DNA from 3 places in the Exiguobacterium sp. UBA1053 genome. Region 3 is predicted to be linked to each of the others. Evidence: riboswitches for the same ligand, from Rfam matches in the RefSeq annotation. Region 3 holds a riboswitch; each other region holds the start of a gene.
The links. A riboswitch is a leader RNA that binds a small molecule or an ion and turns the genes downstream of it on or off. The one in region 3 is predicted to bind S-adenosylmethionine.
Positions count from the first base shown of each region.

Region 1: it holds a riboswitch for S-adenosylmethionine, as region 3 does, so the genes downstream of both, B3G15_RS13040 (methionine ABC transporter ATP-binding protein) here and B3G15_RS07555 (LLM class flavin-dependent oxidoreductase) in region 3, are expected to answer to the same signal.
Region 2: it holds a riboswitch for S-adenosylmethionine, as region 3 does, so the genes downstream of both, B3G15_RS12135 (methionine ABC transporter ATP-binding protein) here and B3G15_RS07555 (LLM class flavin-dependent oxidoreductase) in region 3, are expected to answer to the same signal.

Region 1 covers NZ_DCDO01000013.1:1,066,879-1,072,107, forward strand. The annotation lists gene B3G15_RS13025 (M20 family metallopeptidase) at 1-760, opposite strand, end outside; gene B3G15_RS13030 (MetQ/NlpA family ABC transporter substrate-binding protein) at 783-1,601, opposite strand; gene B3G15_RS13035 (methionine ABC transporter permease) at 1,621-2,271, opposite strand; gene B3G15_RS13040 (methionine ABC transporter ATP-binding protein) at 2,261-3,289, opposite strand; SAM riboswitch class I at 3,376-3,479, opposite strand; SAM riboswitch class I at 3,729-3,830, shown strand; gene B3G15_RS13045 (alpha/beta hydrolase) at 3,898-4,656, shown strand; gene B3G15_RS13050 (thymidine kinase) at 4,730-5,229, opposite strand, start outside.
Region 2 covers NZ_DCDO01000013.1:868,970-874,198, forward strand. The annotation lists gene B3G15_RS12125 (alpha-glucosidase) at 30-1,640, opposite strand; gene B3G15_RS12130 (aminotransferase class I/II-fold pyridoxal phosphate-dependent enzyme) at 1,789-2,976, shown strand; SAM riboswitch class I at 3,039-3,144, shown strand; gene B3G15_RS12135 (methionine ABC transporter ATP-binding protein) at 3,229-4,242, shown strand; gene B3G15_RS12140 (methionine ABC transporter permease) at 4,232-4,897, shown strand; gene B3G15_RS12145 (MetQ/NlpA family ABC transporter substrate-binding protein) at 4,925-5,229, shown strand, end outside.
Region 3 covers NZ_DCDO01000012.1:14,332-19,560, forward strand. The annotation lists gene B3G15_RS07545 (DUF2325 domain-containing protein) at 1-306, shown strand, start outside; gene B3G15_RS07550 (DUF975 family protein) at 370-1,008, shown strand; SAM riboswitch class I at 1,122-1,224, shown strand; gene B3G15_RS07555 (LLM class flavin-dependent oxidoreductase) at 1,299-2,357, shown strand; gene B3G15_RS07560 (ATP-grasp domain-containing protein) at 2,354-3,301, shown strand; gene B3G15_RS07565 (hypothetical protein) at 3,379-3,846, shown strand; gene B3G15_RS07570 (PhoX family protein) at 3,886-5,229, opposite strand, start outside.

The DNA.
Region 1 (5,229 bases), on a different contig from region 3:
CCCGTGTCGTCGCCCGGATGAAGAAACGTGCTTTTGCGTATTCCGGGATGATGTTCGGCGCATCACCTCCATGCGTGATGATTCCGTGAATCCGGACATCGTCCGGTAATTGCTGACGTAACGCATTGATTCCATTGAAGAGTTGAATGACAGCGTCAAGGGCGTTGATGCCTTCCTCCGGTGACGCCGCTGCGTGTGCCGGACGACCCGTAAAGGCAAAGTCGAGCGGATCGACCGCAAGGGAAGAACCCGTGATCCGTGTTTGTCCCGACGGATGGACCATCAAGGCTGCATCGATCCCTTCCAGCAACTGATGTTTGACGAAACTGCCTTTCGCACTACCGTTCGGTCCACCTTCCTCGGCTGGTGTTCCAAGGACAACGACACTCCCGCCGACTTCATCGAGCACTTTACTGAGCGCGATTGCCGCTGCGACGCTCGTCGTGCCGATGATATTATGACCGCACGCGTGACCAATACCCGGCAACGCATCGTATTCAGCAAGAAAGGCAATCGTTGCGCCTGGTCGATCGCTCGATTTCTTCGCGAAGAACGCGGTATCGTGCCCCGCGACGCCGAGTTCTACTGTAAAACCTTCCGCTGTTAGACGCTCCGCATGGAGCCGCGAAGCAAAGAATTCCTCGTTCCCGATTTCCGGCGTTGCATGAATCCGATGACTTGTCTCAAGATACGATTCCCGTTTTTGTTCGATGTCCTGTTCAATCGTCTCTACCCATGTCGTGCGTACTGGTGTCGTCATACTGTCCACTCTCCTTTTGAAATTATTCGCCGATATCGCTCAGTGGAACGAACGTCGGGATCGTACTGCCTTTATATTCTTTTTTGATGAAGGCCGCGACATCTTTTTGTTGATACAGCGATGCGATTTTTTTCAGTTCTTTTTTGTTCTTGTCTTCCGTCCGTGTCGCGATGATGTTGATGTATGGTTTTGCTGTCTCGTTCTCATGGACGATCGAGTCCTTGATCGGGTTGAAGCCAGCGTCAACGGCAATGCCATTGTTGATGATTGATGCCGCGACGTCCGGTAAGACGCGTGGCGTTTGCCCGGCGACGATCGGAACGATTTTCAGCTTTTTCGGATTCTCGACGATCTTATCGACCGAACCGTTGCCATCGAAGTCGTCCGGTAGCTTGATCAGACCTGCTTCTTGCAGTAACAAGAGGGCACGTCCCATGTTCGTCGCTTCGTTCGGAACAGCGATTTTTCCGCCATTTGGAATGTCTTTGACATCCTTGTATTTATCTGAGTAGATCCCCATCGGTGCGATGACAGTCGTCGCAATCGGCGATAGCTTCAAGTTATGTTCTTTCTTGAAAGCGTTGAAGTAGGAAATCGTCTGGAAAGCATTGGCGTCGATCTCACCCTCAGCCAGTGCCATGTTCGGCTGGACATAATCGGAGAACTTGACGAGCTCGATTTTGATGCCTTCCTTCTCTGCTTTTTTCGCGACATAATCCCAAACTTGTGTGTCGGAACCGCTGACACCGAGCTTGATCGTCTTTTCGTCTTCTCCTGATGCTGCGCACCCGGCAAATAAAATCGTCGTGAGTGTTGCTCCAATTGCTACTGCTTTTTTCATGGCTGAATCGCTCCCTTGATTAATGTCTTCTGATTTTTCGTGCGACGATGTTGCCTGTCGTCTGTAAGCCTTGGACTAAGATGACGAGAATCCCGACCGTGATGATCATGACTTTCGTATCAAACCGTTGATAGCCGTAAGTAATTGCTAAGTCACCCAAACCGCCACCACCGATGGCGCCTGCCATCGCCGACGCCCCGATCAAGCCGACTGTTGCGATCGTTAAGTTCAGGATGAGTGAACCGAGTGCTTCCGGTAGGAGGAAGCGGAAAATCGTTTGAAACGGTGTCGCGCCCATCGCTTCTGCTGCTTCAAGAACGCCTTTATCGACTTCGAGTAAAGAACTCTCGATCAGACGCGCCATGTACGGTGCAGCGTAAAAGACGAGCGGAACGATTGCGGCTTCTGTTCCGATCGACGTCTGGACGATCAAGCGCGTCAACGGGATGATCGCGACGAGTAAGATGATGAACGGAATCGAGCGGAAAATATTGACGATACTGTTGAAGAACGTGAACAACGGAACATTTTCAAGTAACGCTCCTTTTCGCGTGACGACAAGCAGGATACCGAGTGGTAAGCCGATCAGAGTTGAAAACAGTAACGACACTGACACCATCGTCATCGTCTGCAAAAATGCTGTCCAGATATCACTATAGTTAACTAGCATCAGCAAGCACCTCCTCGACCGTCACCTGTGCCTGATCGATGTATTGTAACGCTCGTTTTACTTCAGCCGGCTCACCAATCAACTCGACGAGCAAGGTGCCGAACGGCGTCTCCTGCAACTCTGTGATGCTCCCGTGCAGGATATTAACATCGACGTCAAAACGTTTCGCGACTTGTGATAAGAGCGGCTGCCCGGTGTGATGTCCGAGAAAATGAATCTTATAGATCGGATGTGCATTTCGCGACTCGATCAACTGACGAATCGATGCTGGAATCTCGTCATGCATGACGGACCGGACGAAGTTTTTTGCCGTCTCGGTCTGCGGGCTTGAAAAGACATCAAAGACCGTTCCCGATTCGATTAGCTTCCCAGCTTCGATAACGGCGACGCGGTCGCAAATCTCCCGGATGACGCCCATCTCGTGGGTGATCAAGAGAATCGTAATCCCGTACTCGGCATTGATGCGTTTTAATAACTGGAGAATATGATGCGTCGTCTGGGGATCAAGTGCTGATGTCGCTTCGTCACATAAGAGGACGGAAGGTTGCGTCGCGAGTGCCCGGGCGATACCAACACGCTGTTTCTGTCCACCGGACAATTGATCCGGATAATGATCCGCCTTGTCCGCGAGATCGACGAAATCGAGCAATTCTGTCACTCGGCGGCGAATCTCGTCTTTCTTGACGCCTGCGAGAACGAGTGGCTTTGCGACATTCGTAAAGACCGTGTTCGCATTCAACAGATTGAAGTGCTGAAAGATCATTCCAATCCGTTGTTTTGCTTGGCGTAATTTTTTCGGAGACAGTTGCGTTAAATCTTCCCCATCGACCGTCACCGTTCCTGACGTCGGTCGTTCTAACAGGTTGACACAGCGGAGCAGTGAACTTTTTCCGGCACCGCTAAAACCGATGACCCCAAAGATTTTACCTTTTTCGATCGTCAGGTCGACACCGTCGAGCGCTGCAATCGTCTGATCTTTCGTGACGTACGTTTTTTTGACTTGATGAAATGCAATCATTCCGTTTTCCCCCTTCATTCAACAAAAAAGGTCCCTTCTTGAGAAACAAGAAGAGACCTGGATCCGCACAGTGGCAGAATCCACTCCACTCATCTCTCAGACATCTGTCTGATGGAATTGGCACAGTGCTCATAATGAGTCTGTTGCCGAGGTTTCGTAGGGCCAGTCCCTCCACCTCTCTGGATAAGTATTGCGGTATGAAATTCGTATGTGTGTTGTTGCGTTGTTGCTTATGTCGTAAAACTAATTTTTACATTACGGGTCGAACCTTTAAAAGTCAACCAACTTTGCAAAAATAATCCATTTGGCGCATATCGATTGAGTCATAAGTTATGAGTTAGCTGAAAGAATAAATCACGATTCGTCTAGAACGATTTGACAAGGCATTTTCGGTCGTGCTACCATCGTTTCAATGATTAATCCGACAATTCCAATATGATATTTATCAAGAGTGAACGAGAGACCTGGCTCTATGACTTCACGGCAACCTGCAATCTGTAAGGTGCTCCGACCAGCAAAGCGCGGCTTTGGATGATACGGTGAAAAACTCGTGGGCGTCCAAGCAGTGACGTCGACGAGTTTTTTTCATGAATGGAGGAAAAATAGTAATGATGAACTATCCTGTATTGACTGGTGCTGAAGCGTTTTATTTTCAAGGTGGACCGATCGGTATTCTAATCTGTCATGGTTTTAATGCCACTCCGCAAAGTGTCCGCGACGTCGGTGAGGCATTCGCTGCTGAAGGTTTTACCGTCTATGCCCCGCGCTTACGCGGACATGGAACGAACGTCCGCGAGTTTGAACAATCGACTGCTCGATGTTGGAAGCAAAGCCTGCAAGACGGCTATGAACGTTTACAAGAAACATGCGATCAAGTCTTCGTCATCGGTCAATCGATGGGTGCGACGCTTGCACTGTCACTCGCTGCTGACGGCATTCCGTTTGCCGGCATCATTACGATCAATGCCGCACTTTCCGTTCCATCCTATGAAGCACTTTCGTTCGAGGACGGTCCACAGTACTTACCGGAAGGGGCACCGGACATCAAACGGTCTGCTTTCGAAATCATCTATGACCTCGTTCCAAGTCGTTGTGCGTTCGAACTCGTCCGTCTGATGGATGAAACGAAAGGACGCTTAGGATCAATCCTTCTGCCGACATTAATTCTCTACTCGGCGACCGATCACGTCGTCCCGCCGTCGAGCTCGGATTATCTGCATCAGCACATCGGAACGAATGATAAACGAAGCTACTGTTTACTGAACTCGTACCACGTCGCGACCCTCGATCATGATCAGGATTTGATCGTTCGTGAGACGATCCGCTTTATCGAACGCTCAAGCCGGTTCTCACAGGAAACGGGATAATAAAAAAAACAGCTATTCACTTAAAAGCGAATAGCTGTTACATCAAAGGACGACCGCGATCGGTACGTCTTTTTTAATTTTCTTGGTGCTGCACCGATTGGAGCGGCTTCGGCTTTCCAGGCACCTCATGGCAATGGCGGCACCGTGGCTCATACGATTCTGAAGCGCCCACTAGGATGATCGGATCATCGTAGTTCGCTGGTTTTCCATCAATCAACCGTTGTGTCCGGGAAGCCGGATCACCACACGAAAGACAGATGGCTTGCAGCTTCGTCACGAATTCTGCGCGCGCCAGTAATTCCGGCATCTTGCCGAATGGCTCTGCCCGGAAATCTTGATCAAGGCCTGCACAAATGACGCGTTTTCCGTCTTGTGCAAGTGCTTCGATGACTTGTACGATCTCATCATCAAAGAATTGAACTTCATCGATTCCGACGATTTGTGTTTCCTCTGCTACTGCTGCGTAGAGATCGCGACTCGTCGCCATCGGAATCGCCACGACGGAGTTGCCGATATGAGAGACGACATGCTCTTCATGGTACCGGTCGTCGATTGCCGGCTTGAATACTTGAA
Region 2 (5,229 bases), on a different contig from region 3:
GAGTTAACCCCATTTTTTCGTCCAGTGGTTCAATTCTGTTCTGCAACAGAATAACGATAGACGCGTGCTTCGTAGGGACGCAAGATATCCGGGCTATCCGGATAGTTTGATACGAACAATTTTTCATGCGGTAAAATGAGGGCGGTCTGCATCGGTTCATCATGTACGTTGAGGACAATCCGCCAGACCTCTCCCTCTAGTTCCCGTTCATAAATATAGAGATACGGATCATGGAGTGCTAAGTCTCGGTACGTGCCGTAAACCATGATCGGATGTTGCTTTCGCATCTGAATCAGCGACTTGTAAAAAGCAAGCACGGACGATGGATCAGCTTCTGCCTGCGCGACATTGATGTCCGTATAATTCGGGTTGACGGCTAACCATGGTTTCCCACTCGTAAAGCCAGCTGCATGTGTACCGTCCCACTGCATCGGTGTGCGGGAGTTATCACGGGCAAGTAACTGCATCGACGAGAGTACGACCTCTGGATCCTCTCCACCAGCGACGCGCTCCGCGTATCGATTTCGAAAGGCGACGTCTTGATAAAGCGACGGATCCGAGAAACGAATCCCCGTCATTCCGATTTCTTCTCCTTGATACACATATGGAATGCCGGGTAACGTATGCAACATCAAACCGAGTAGTTTTGCGCTCTCGACGCGATACCGTTCACTGCCGAAGCGGGTCACTTGTCGTGTATGATCATGGTTGTTGAGAAACTGTGAATTGACACCTAATGGGTATAAGACGTCGTACCAGCGTTTTTGAATCTCCTTGAATCGTAAGAGATCCATCGCCTCCATGTCATCCGCGATTTCGAAGTGAAACAGCGTCCGAAGTTCTTCTCGATCTTCACTGACGTATAACAGCCCGTCTTCCGGACCAACGAACGGAATCTCACCGACTGTGAATAACTCTTTCCCCGCAAGGACGTTCGCATGCATCTCCTGCAAGAAGTCATGCACGCCTGGCTGATTTCCAAGGTACGATAGATCAAACGGATTGGCGACATCCTCGAACGACCGTTTTTTGATCAAGTTGATGACATCCATCCGGAAGCCGTCGATCCCTTGAGCGATCCACCAGTTCATCATATCGTAGATCGCTTGCCTCACAGCTGGGTGCTCCCAGTTTAAGTCGGGCTGTTCTTTGGCGAAGGAATGAAAATAATACTGCCCGCGCTCTTCACTCCACGTCCATGGGCTTGGCGCAAAGTACGAGCGCCAGTTGTTCGGAGGCGTCTCTTTCGTGCCATCCTGCCAGATATACCAGTCATCCTTATCGTTAATCCGCTCTCGCGACTGACGGAACCAGTCATGCTGGTCACTCGTATGGTTCACGACTAAATCGAGAATGACCTTTAATCCACGGGCATGAGCGGCCGTGATCAACTCCTGGAGATCTCCCATCGTTCCCGCTTTTTCCATGATCTCGTAATAATCGGCAATATCATAGCCGTTATCGACGTCCGGGGAACGATAACACGGATTCAACCACACGACATCGACACCAAGTGAAGTGATGTAATCAAGCTTATCGATGACACCTCGCAAATCACCAATCCCATCCCCGTTCGAATCCTTAAAGCTACGCCAGTAGACTTGATAGACGACTGCCTCTTTCCAGTTAGCTCGCTTCATCTTCCCACTCCTCTCCCTACTCTTTATTCCCGCTCCACTTATCTGTACCTGTTTATCCGACAATTTTTTTGAATTTCGAAAAAGTTCTTTTCTTTTGACTGAATATTCGTTATCCTTGACGACAATACCACGAAGGAGGCATTCATCCATGAAACATTTCGCTCCATCCATCGCCATTGATCGGCTTCCTGCTCCTGTCTTCGCTGAACTCGCGAACCGAATCGGTGCTGTAAAAGCTGCCGGACACGATGTCATCACACTTGGTCAAGGAACGCCTGACCAGACGACGCCTGTACATATTCTCGATGCCTTAAAACAAGCCATCGACGAGCCAACGAACCTTCAATATCCACCGTTTCGTGGACATGATTTTCTAAAGCAAGCCGTCGCACGCTTTTATGCGACTGAATTCGGTGTCACAATCGATCCGGCAACGGAAGTCGCGATTCTCCTCGGTAGTAAAGCCGGTATCGTCGCCTTACCGCAGACAATCGTCAACCCTGGAGAAGGTGTCATCGTTCCGGATCCAGGATACCCGGATTACCTGTCTGGCGCAGCACTTGCTGGTGCATTCCCGATCACGCTTCCGTTGCTTGAGAAAAATAACTTCTTACCGGATTACGACTTACTTGATACGACGGACGTCGAGCGTGCCCGGATGTTGTTCCTCAACTACCCGAGTAATCCGACGGGTGCGACCGCGACGGCAGAAGCCTTCGAACAGACAGTCGCTTTCGCCGATGCCCATGATATCTGTGTCGTCCATGACTTAGCATACGGCGGCATCAGTTTCGATGGTCCGACGCGAAGCTTCCTGCAGACGGAAGGGGCAAAAGACGTCGGGATCGAGCTATTCTCACTCTCAAAACGCTTCAACATGTCCGGCTTCCGGATCGCCTTTGCGATTGGTAATCCGTCCGTCATCTCAAGCATCGAGACGTACCAAGAACATCTCTACGTCAGTGCCTTCACACCGATTCAACATGCTGCGACCGTCGCCCTCACGAGTGACCAAACGTGCGTCCGCGAGTTAAGTAACTTGTATGAAACGCGACGCGATGCGTTGTTCGCGAAACTCGATGCGATTGGTTGGAGTGGACCACGACCGGGCGGTTCCTTCTTCGTCTGGCTTCCTGTTCCAGAAGGTTACACGTCCCAAAGCTTCACCGATCACCTGCTTGACGAAGCACATGTCGCCGTGACCCCGGGATCATTCTTCGGCGAATACGGTGAAGGCTACGTCCGGATTAGCTTGATTGCTGACGTCGAACGTCTAGAAGAAGCCGTCGATCGAATCGGAACGCTCAACCTGTTCCGGACACCTGTTGCGGAATAATTCTGAAAAAACATTTGACAGATGGGAATCATTTCCGTTAAAGTAAATCCCAACAGCATAACTACTTATCGAGAGCGACCGAGGGATTAGGCCCAACGACGTCCGGCAACCACCTGTAAGGAACGGTGCCACATCCTACAGAATGATCTTCATTCTGAGAGATAAGTTACGAAATCTTACACTTTCGTCGCTTTTTTCTGGTTGCTCTGCTACTAGGAAAAAGCGACTTTTTTTGTATGAGGAGATGAGCGGATGATTGAATTCAAACACATTACAAAACGGTTCGTTCGAGACCGGACCCCGATTTTCGCATTACGGGATGTCGATTTGACGATCCAAAAAGGAGAAATCTTCGGAATCATCGGTGAGTCCGGTGCCGGTAAGAGTACATTGCTTCGCCTGATCAACGGGCTTGAGCATCCGACACAAGGAACCGTCAAGGTCGACGGTGTCTCGCTCGGCGGGATGTCAAAAGCAGATTTGCGTCAACTTCGCTTGCGGACAGGAATGATCTTTCAGCATTTCCAATTGATCCAGTCGCGCAACGTCGCGGATAACATCGCTTTTGCGCTCAAGGCTGCTGGAGTCAAACGAGCAGATTTCCCGGAGCGAATTCGCGAACTCGTCTCGCTCGTCGGACTTGAAGGATTTGAGACGAACTTCCCGAGCCAATTAAGCGGTGGGCAGAAACAGCGCGTCGGGATTGCCCGGGCACTCGCGAACGATCCGACCGTCTTGTTATGTGACGAAGCGACATCAGCTCTTGACCCCGTTACGACACTACAGATCCTTGAACTGCTGAAGGATTTGAATGAACGACTCGGACTGACGATCGTCCTCATCACGCATGAGATTGATGTCGTCAAACAGATTTGCCATCGCGTCGCGGTCATGTCGCAAGGTGAAGTCGTTGAAGTCGCCTCAACCTATGACCTGTTTAGTCAAGCCAAGCATCCAGTGACGCAACATTACGTCGATACGGCATTACAAATCGAATTGCCGGAACGCATCTTACAGGCAACTCCAGGCAAGATCATCCGCTTGCAGTTCACGGGCGAGAAGACCGGTGAGAGTACGTTATCAGAAGCAATCCGCCGTTACGATATCTCAGTCAGCATCTTGCACGGCAAGGTCGACTACATTCAAGACGTCGCCTTCGGTGTCCTGATTGTCAGCTTGACGGGATCATCCGACCAAATCGCTCCTGCCCTCGACTGGCTCGCGACGGAACTTCATGCACTCGAGGTGATTCAGGATGTGGCTTGATCGTATTCAAACGATGTTACCTGAGCTCTTGAAGGCACTCGGCGAGACGGCGTGGATGGTAGGAATTTCACTTGCCTTTGCACTGGTCGTCGGGATTCCGCTCGGGATTCTCTTGTTCGTCACCGACCGGGGATTATTTTTTCAAAACCTTGCCGTCCGCCGTGTCCTTGACTTCGTCGTCAACATCGTCCGGTCGCTACCGTTCATCATCTTGCTGGTTGCCCTCATTCCGTTAACGAAGTTCTTACTCGACAATACGATTGGTCCGACGGCAGCATCCGTCAGTCTCAGTGTCGCAGCGATTCCGTTTCTCGCGCGACTCGTTGAGACGTCACTGCGCGAAATTCCGCCTGGTCTAATCGAAGCAGCGGAAGCATGTGGGGCGAAACCATTACGGATCATCGTCAGTGTCCTCTTACCGGAAGCACTCCCTGGCATCATTCAGAGCATCACATTAACGACGATCAGCTTGATCGGCTTCTCAGCGATGGCTGGTATCGTCGGCGGTGGAGGTGTTGGTGACCTCGCGATCCGTTTCGGTTATTATCGCTACGATAATCTCATCATGATCGTGACGATCGTCGTGCTCATCGTCATCGTTCAAAGTATTCAAGCACTTGGCAATCAACTGGCGCGAAAAACAGATAAACGCTAATCATACATACAAAGGGAGAGTGGAATCATGAAAAAACGATATGCCTTTTTAGCAACAGCCTTACTCGGTGCAGGAGTCCTCGCGGGATGTGGAGACAGCAGTGCTGATGAAAAGGACAAGACGATCAAGATTGGTGCGACAAGCGGTCCGTATAGCGACATGGTCAAACAAGCGATCCAACCGCAACTCGAAAAGAAAGGCTATAAAGTCGAAATCGTCGAGTTCAGCGATTACATCCAACCGAACATCGCTCTCGGTAGCGGGAACATCGACGCCAACTTGTTCCAACACTCGATCTATCTCAAGACGTTCTCTAAAGAAAAGAACCTCGA
Region 3 (5,229 bases):
CAGACCGCTGTCTATCGTGAGTTCTTTGCGCCGACGGGGATCGAATTGCTTCATCTGGCAGGGGACGCACAGTCCGCGAAAAAGATTGCCTGTCTCGCCAAAAAGACGGACGCGATCGTCGTCGTAACGAGTCGCGTTTCTCATGCAGCGAGTGCACATGTCATCGCGCAGGCGAAAAAGCATGGTATTCCATTCGCGATGGAACGGCTCGACGGTCGACGCTCGTTATACACGGCGTGTGAACGACAGCTTGAGCGTGCCTGGCTCAACCAGCAACGAGACGGGAAATTATTGAAAAAAGAGTGAAACATTAGAAGAATTCGACCGTAAAGTAAGGTGAGAACTTATTTTTCAAGGAGGACCTTACTCATGTCATCTCAATTAAAAAAAGCAGCGAAGGAGTCGCTCAGCGGTCGTTGGGGATTTGCCATCCTCATGTTCGTACTTTTTTCTATCATCCAGAGCGTTCCGACGTTCATCGGACCAGATCCTAACGAAGATCTAAATGCGATGAGTGCGGTCAGTATCATTCTTTCGATTTTATTGATCCCAATTGCAGCGGGTTGGACATGGGTCGCGATGTCGTTCGCACGCAATGAAGAAGTCAAAGTAGCTGATTTGTTCGAACCGTATAAAATCTTCGGTAAAGTCATCGGCGTGTCGATTGTGCAAGCGGTCTTCTTATTCCTATGGACCTTACTCTTGATCATTCCAGGGATCATCAAGTCGTTCTCTTACTTGTTGACGTTCTACATCCTTCGAGATGAACCTTCAGTCGGTATTCTCGAGGCGATCACGCGTTCACGTCAACTCATGGATGGTCATAAAATGGAAGCATTCTTACTCTTCCTATCATTCATTGGTTGGGCATTACTTGTGATTGTTACACTTGGTCTTGCTGTCTTATGGGTTGGACCATACTTCAGCGTCACGATGGCAAAATTCTATGATCGTGTTCGTGGTGAACAGGCGCCAGAGCCAACATCAGATTTCGTCGCACCATATTAATCCCGAATCCCGACACGATGTCGGGATTTTTTTATGCGCGAAATAATTCCGATTGGAAAAGACGGTTTAATGGTTGCTTTAGTTCAGTGAATTTTGTACGATGAATGCAACACATCTTATCTAGAGAAGTCGAGGGACTGGCCCGAAGACACTTCAGCAACCCCGCCGTGGCGGAAGGTGCTACTTCCAGGAAGGGATACCTTCCGAAGATAAGAGCGGACAGGACAAGATACCGTCGCTCTTTTCGAACTTCGAAAAGAGCGTTTTTTTATGATAAGGGGGACGATGGAGTGGAGTATGGTTTTTGGTTACCGATTTTTGGGGGATGGTTACGTAACGTCGAGGATGAACAGATGCCACCGACCTTCGATTATGCGAAAAAAGTCGCACAAACAGCAGAACGAATCGGCTTCTCGACGACGTTGATTGCGGAATTGAACTTGAATGATATCAAAGGCATCAAGGAACCGAGTCTTGAGGCATGGACGACGGCAGCAGCGATTGCTGCAACGACAGAACGCCTTGAGATCATGACAGCGGTTCGTCCCGGGTTCCATAATCCAGCGACGACGGCGAAGATGGCGGCAAACATCGATCAGTTGAGTGGTGGACGCTTTACGCTCAACGTCGTCTCAGCGTGGTGGGCAGAGGAAGCGAAACAATACAACGGTATCTTCACAGCGCACGATGAACGCTATGCTCGGACGGAAGAGTTCGTCACGGTCATGAAGGGACTATGGGCAGATGCGTCACCGTATAGCTTCTCCGGTCATCACTACACGATCGAGCAAGCAGAACTCCATCCGAAGCCAGTCCAGCGTCCGGGGATCAAGCTCTACGCTGGTGGAGAGAGTGAAGCTGGAAAGCGAACGATCGTCGAACACTGTGACGCTTATGTCATGCACGGGGGCACTGTTGAAGAAGTAGCCCATAAAATCGACGATATGAAAGTACGCCGGGAAGCGACGGGACAAAAGCCGCTCGAAAGCTTCGGTCTTGCTGCCTACATCATTTGTCGGGATACTGAAGAAGAAGCACTTCTTGAATGGCAACGGATCACGGACGTCAAGGAAGACAGCGCCGGTTATGCCGGTTATCAGGATTTCATTAGTAAATCGCAACTGGAGCAACAGGTCGAGCGGAACGATTATTCTGTCTCGAACCGTGGTCTACGTCCGAATTTAATCGGGACATCAGAACAAATCGCTGAACGGATTCTAGCGTTCGAAGCCGTCGGTGTCACGTTACTTTTGTTACAATTCTCACCACAACTTGAAGAAATGGAACGCTTTGCTCGTGACGTAATGCCACTGGTCGAAGCGAAACGAAAGGTAGGTCAACAATCATGACAAAAATTCATATTCTCCACGAAAACCAAGAATGGACGGACCATCTCATCAAACGTCTCGAAGAACTCGAATTACCGTATGAACAGTGGCACTTGAATGAAGGAATCGTTCCGCTGGATGAACTGCCGCCAGAAGGCGTCTTTTACAGCCGGATGAGTGCTTCTTCGCATACGCGGGGACATCGTTACGCGCCGGAGTTGACGGAAGGGGTCCTCGCTTGGTTAGAAGAGCATGACCGGACCGTCTTTAACGGAACGCGTGCGCTCCGTCTTGAAGTCAGCAAAGTCAATCAATATACGGCGTTGCGTAAGGCTGGGATTCGTGTACCGAAGACGACGGCTGCCGTCGGACGTGATCAAATCGTGCAAGCAGCAAAAGAGATCGGTGTTTCGTCATTCATCACGAAACACAACCGTGCAGGGAAAGGTCTCGGCGTCCAGTTATTCCATTCGATTGAAGCACTTGAAGCTTATCTCGATGGTCCGACATTCGACGAACCAGTCGATGGCATCACGTTGATTCAAGAGTATATTCAAGCACCAGAACCGTACATCACGCGTTGTGAGTTCGTGGGTGGAAAGTTTGTCTACGCGGTTCGAGTCGATACGTCAGAAGGTTTTGAGCTTTGCCCAGCAGATGCATGTGTGATCGACGACTTGTTCTGCCCAGTCGGAGAAGAAGCACCGCAAACGCCGATGAAGTTCCAAATCGTTGAAGGTTTCAATGACCCGATCATCCAAAAGTATGAAGCGTTCCTCCAAGCGAACCAAATCGCGGTCGCAGGCATCGAGTTCATTAAGGATGCGTCAGGTACGATCTATACGTATGACGTCAATACGAATACGAACTATAACTCAGACGCTGAAGCAGCTGCAGGACGCTACGGCATGCTTGAACTAGCGAAGTTCCTCGGTGCAGCCCTTGAAACAAGCACAGTAAAATAAGAATCTGCTCTCGCCCTGTCACCGGACGTTACAAGACCGGATGACGGGGTATTTCTATTAAAAAAGGGGGCAGGTGTATGATTACGTGGAGAGAAGAACGACAGCTTGATATTCCGATCGAGGAAGCATGGCACTTGTTTGATCACACGCGACTGCAACGTTTGATTCCGAACGTCGTCCAGCATGAGGTGATTGAACGAAAACCGGGTGTCGTCGGTTCGACGTATCGTCAAACATACATGCAGGGTAATCGACTTGAAACCTATATCGTGACCGATTTAGCCTATACGAACGAGCCTGACTTCAAGCAAAATACGATTGGATTCACATTGGCTAAAATATTCAAGATCGAGATGACGTTTACGCTCAAACCACTCGGACCTGATCGATGTCTGTTGATTTATACAGGGAAGAACGAAGGAGCCAATTTTGTTGGAAAGAGTCTGTTGTCGCTTGGAGGAGAGCGAGAGAATGAGAAAATCGTTCATGGGCTGTTGCAACGTGTCGAAGAAGAAGCGGCGAAACAAAAGAAGAATAACGCATGAAAAAACGGATTCCTGTGCCTGGGAATCCGTTTTAGCATCTTATCGATGCGTATATGATTTGTGACCGCTCGGTAACCCAGAGAGGTAGCCGACACCACCCGTTTTTTGAATACCGATGCCGTCTTTCATCGCTTTTTCAAGCGCCTTTGGATCAACGGCGGTGATTTGTTTGTCAGTCAATGACTCACCCGGATGTTGAAAGTTACTTAGGAGGTAGCTATACTTCCCAACATGATCGAGTGAACGAAGGCCAGTTGCTTCCGCTCCGACTGGAACCGAAAGGATACGTGATAACTTTTTCGTCTTCAGGTTATAAGTCCAAACGAAATTGTTCGTGTGCAAGGAGCTGTCTTCACCGATGAAGAGCGTATCAGATGTCGCGGAGTAAGCAAGGTTATCTGGATTCGCGACGAGATCCGGATTCGCTGTGTTGCCGTAAGCATCCGGCTTCTTCAAATCTTCACCAATGACGAGTGCTTGCATATTCGTTGGTACGTAACGGCTGTCGATGCCTTTTGCACGACCAAGATCGATTTCGAATGTCGCACCCGATTCGCGTTTTTCAAGCTGGATGTCGTCTTGGACAGCACCTTCTTGTTTTTCGGTACTGCCTGACACATAAGACAAGGCGATGTAGGCTTTTTTGTCTTGCTCGTTGACCGTGATGCCTTCCATCTTGTTGAATTCTGATGTTGCGCCAAGCAACGCACCATAACGACGTGATTCAAGGAAGGCCGCTTCTTTTTCCTTACCAGGCTTGAGCTTCAAGTATTCGACTTTTTTGCTAGCAGCTGTTTTGACTGCTTTGAAGCCAGGAGTTGGCGCATCGGCTGTCTCGAAGATGTGGCTGAACTTCGTTCCTTTATCAATCAAGCGTTTGACTTCTTTATCGGAAGCATGACCGAGCTTGATCCATTCGAGATCACCAGCTCCGCCTTCCGTTGCGCGTGTTTGTTTGAACTTAGCCGCGTAAAGTGTTCCTTTTGAGAAATCGCGCTTTTTATCTGCGACATACATGAACATCATTGTGTTATTGCCGTCGTCACCAAAGATCGCGGTCTTTTGATCCGGTAGAATCTGCATCATCTCGTGCGAGAAACGACCTGTGCTGTAGTGTTTCACTGCTGTCGCTTTTCCTTTCCGGTCGACCGAGATTTCAGGCGTATACCCGTAGAAGTAAGGATTCGCTTTTTCGGTCGTTCCGAAATAGCGCTCAGCGAAGGCATTTACTTCTTTATAAGCAGCTGACGTTTTGTCTGACTCAAACGCACGAGCATCTGGTTCATATTCCTCTGACCCAAGGTGCGTTCCCCATGGTGTCGTCGAACCGTTACATGGTGTCCAGAGTCCATTGACGTTCTCAAAATCAATCTTGCTGGCTTT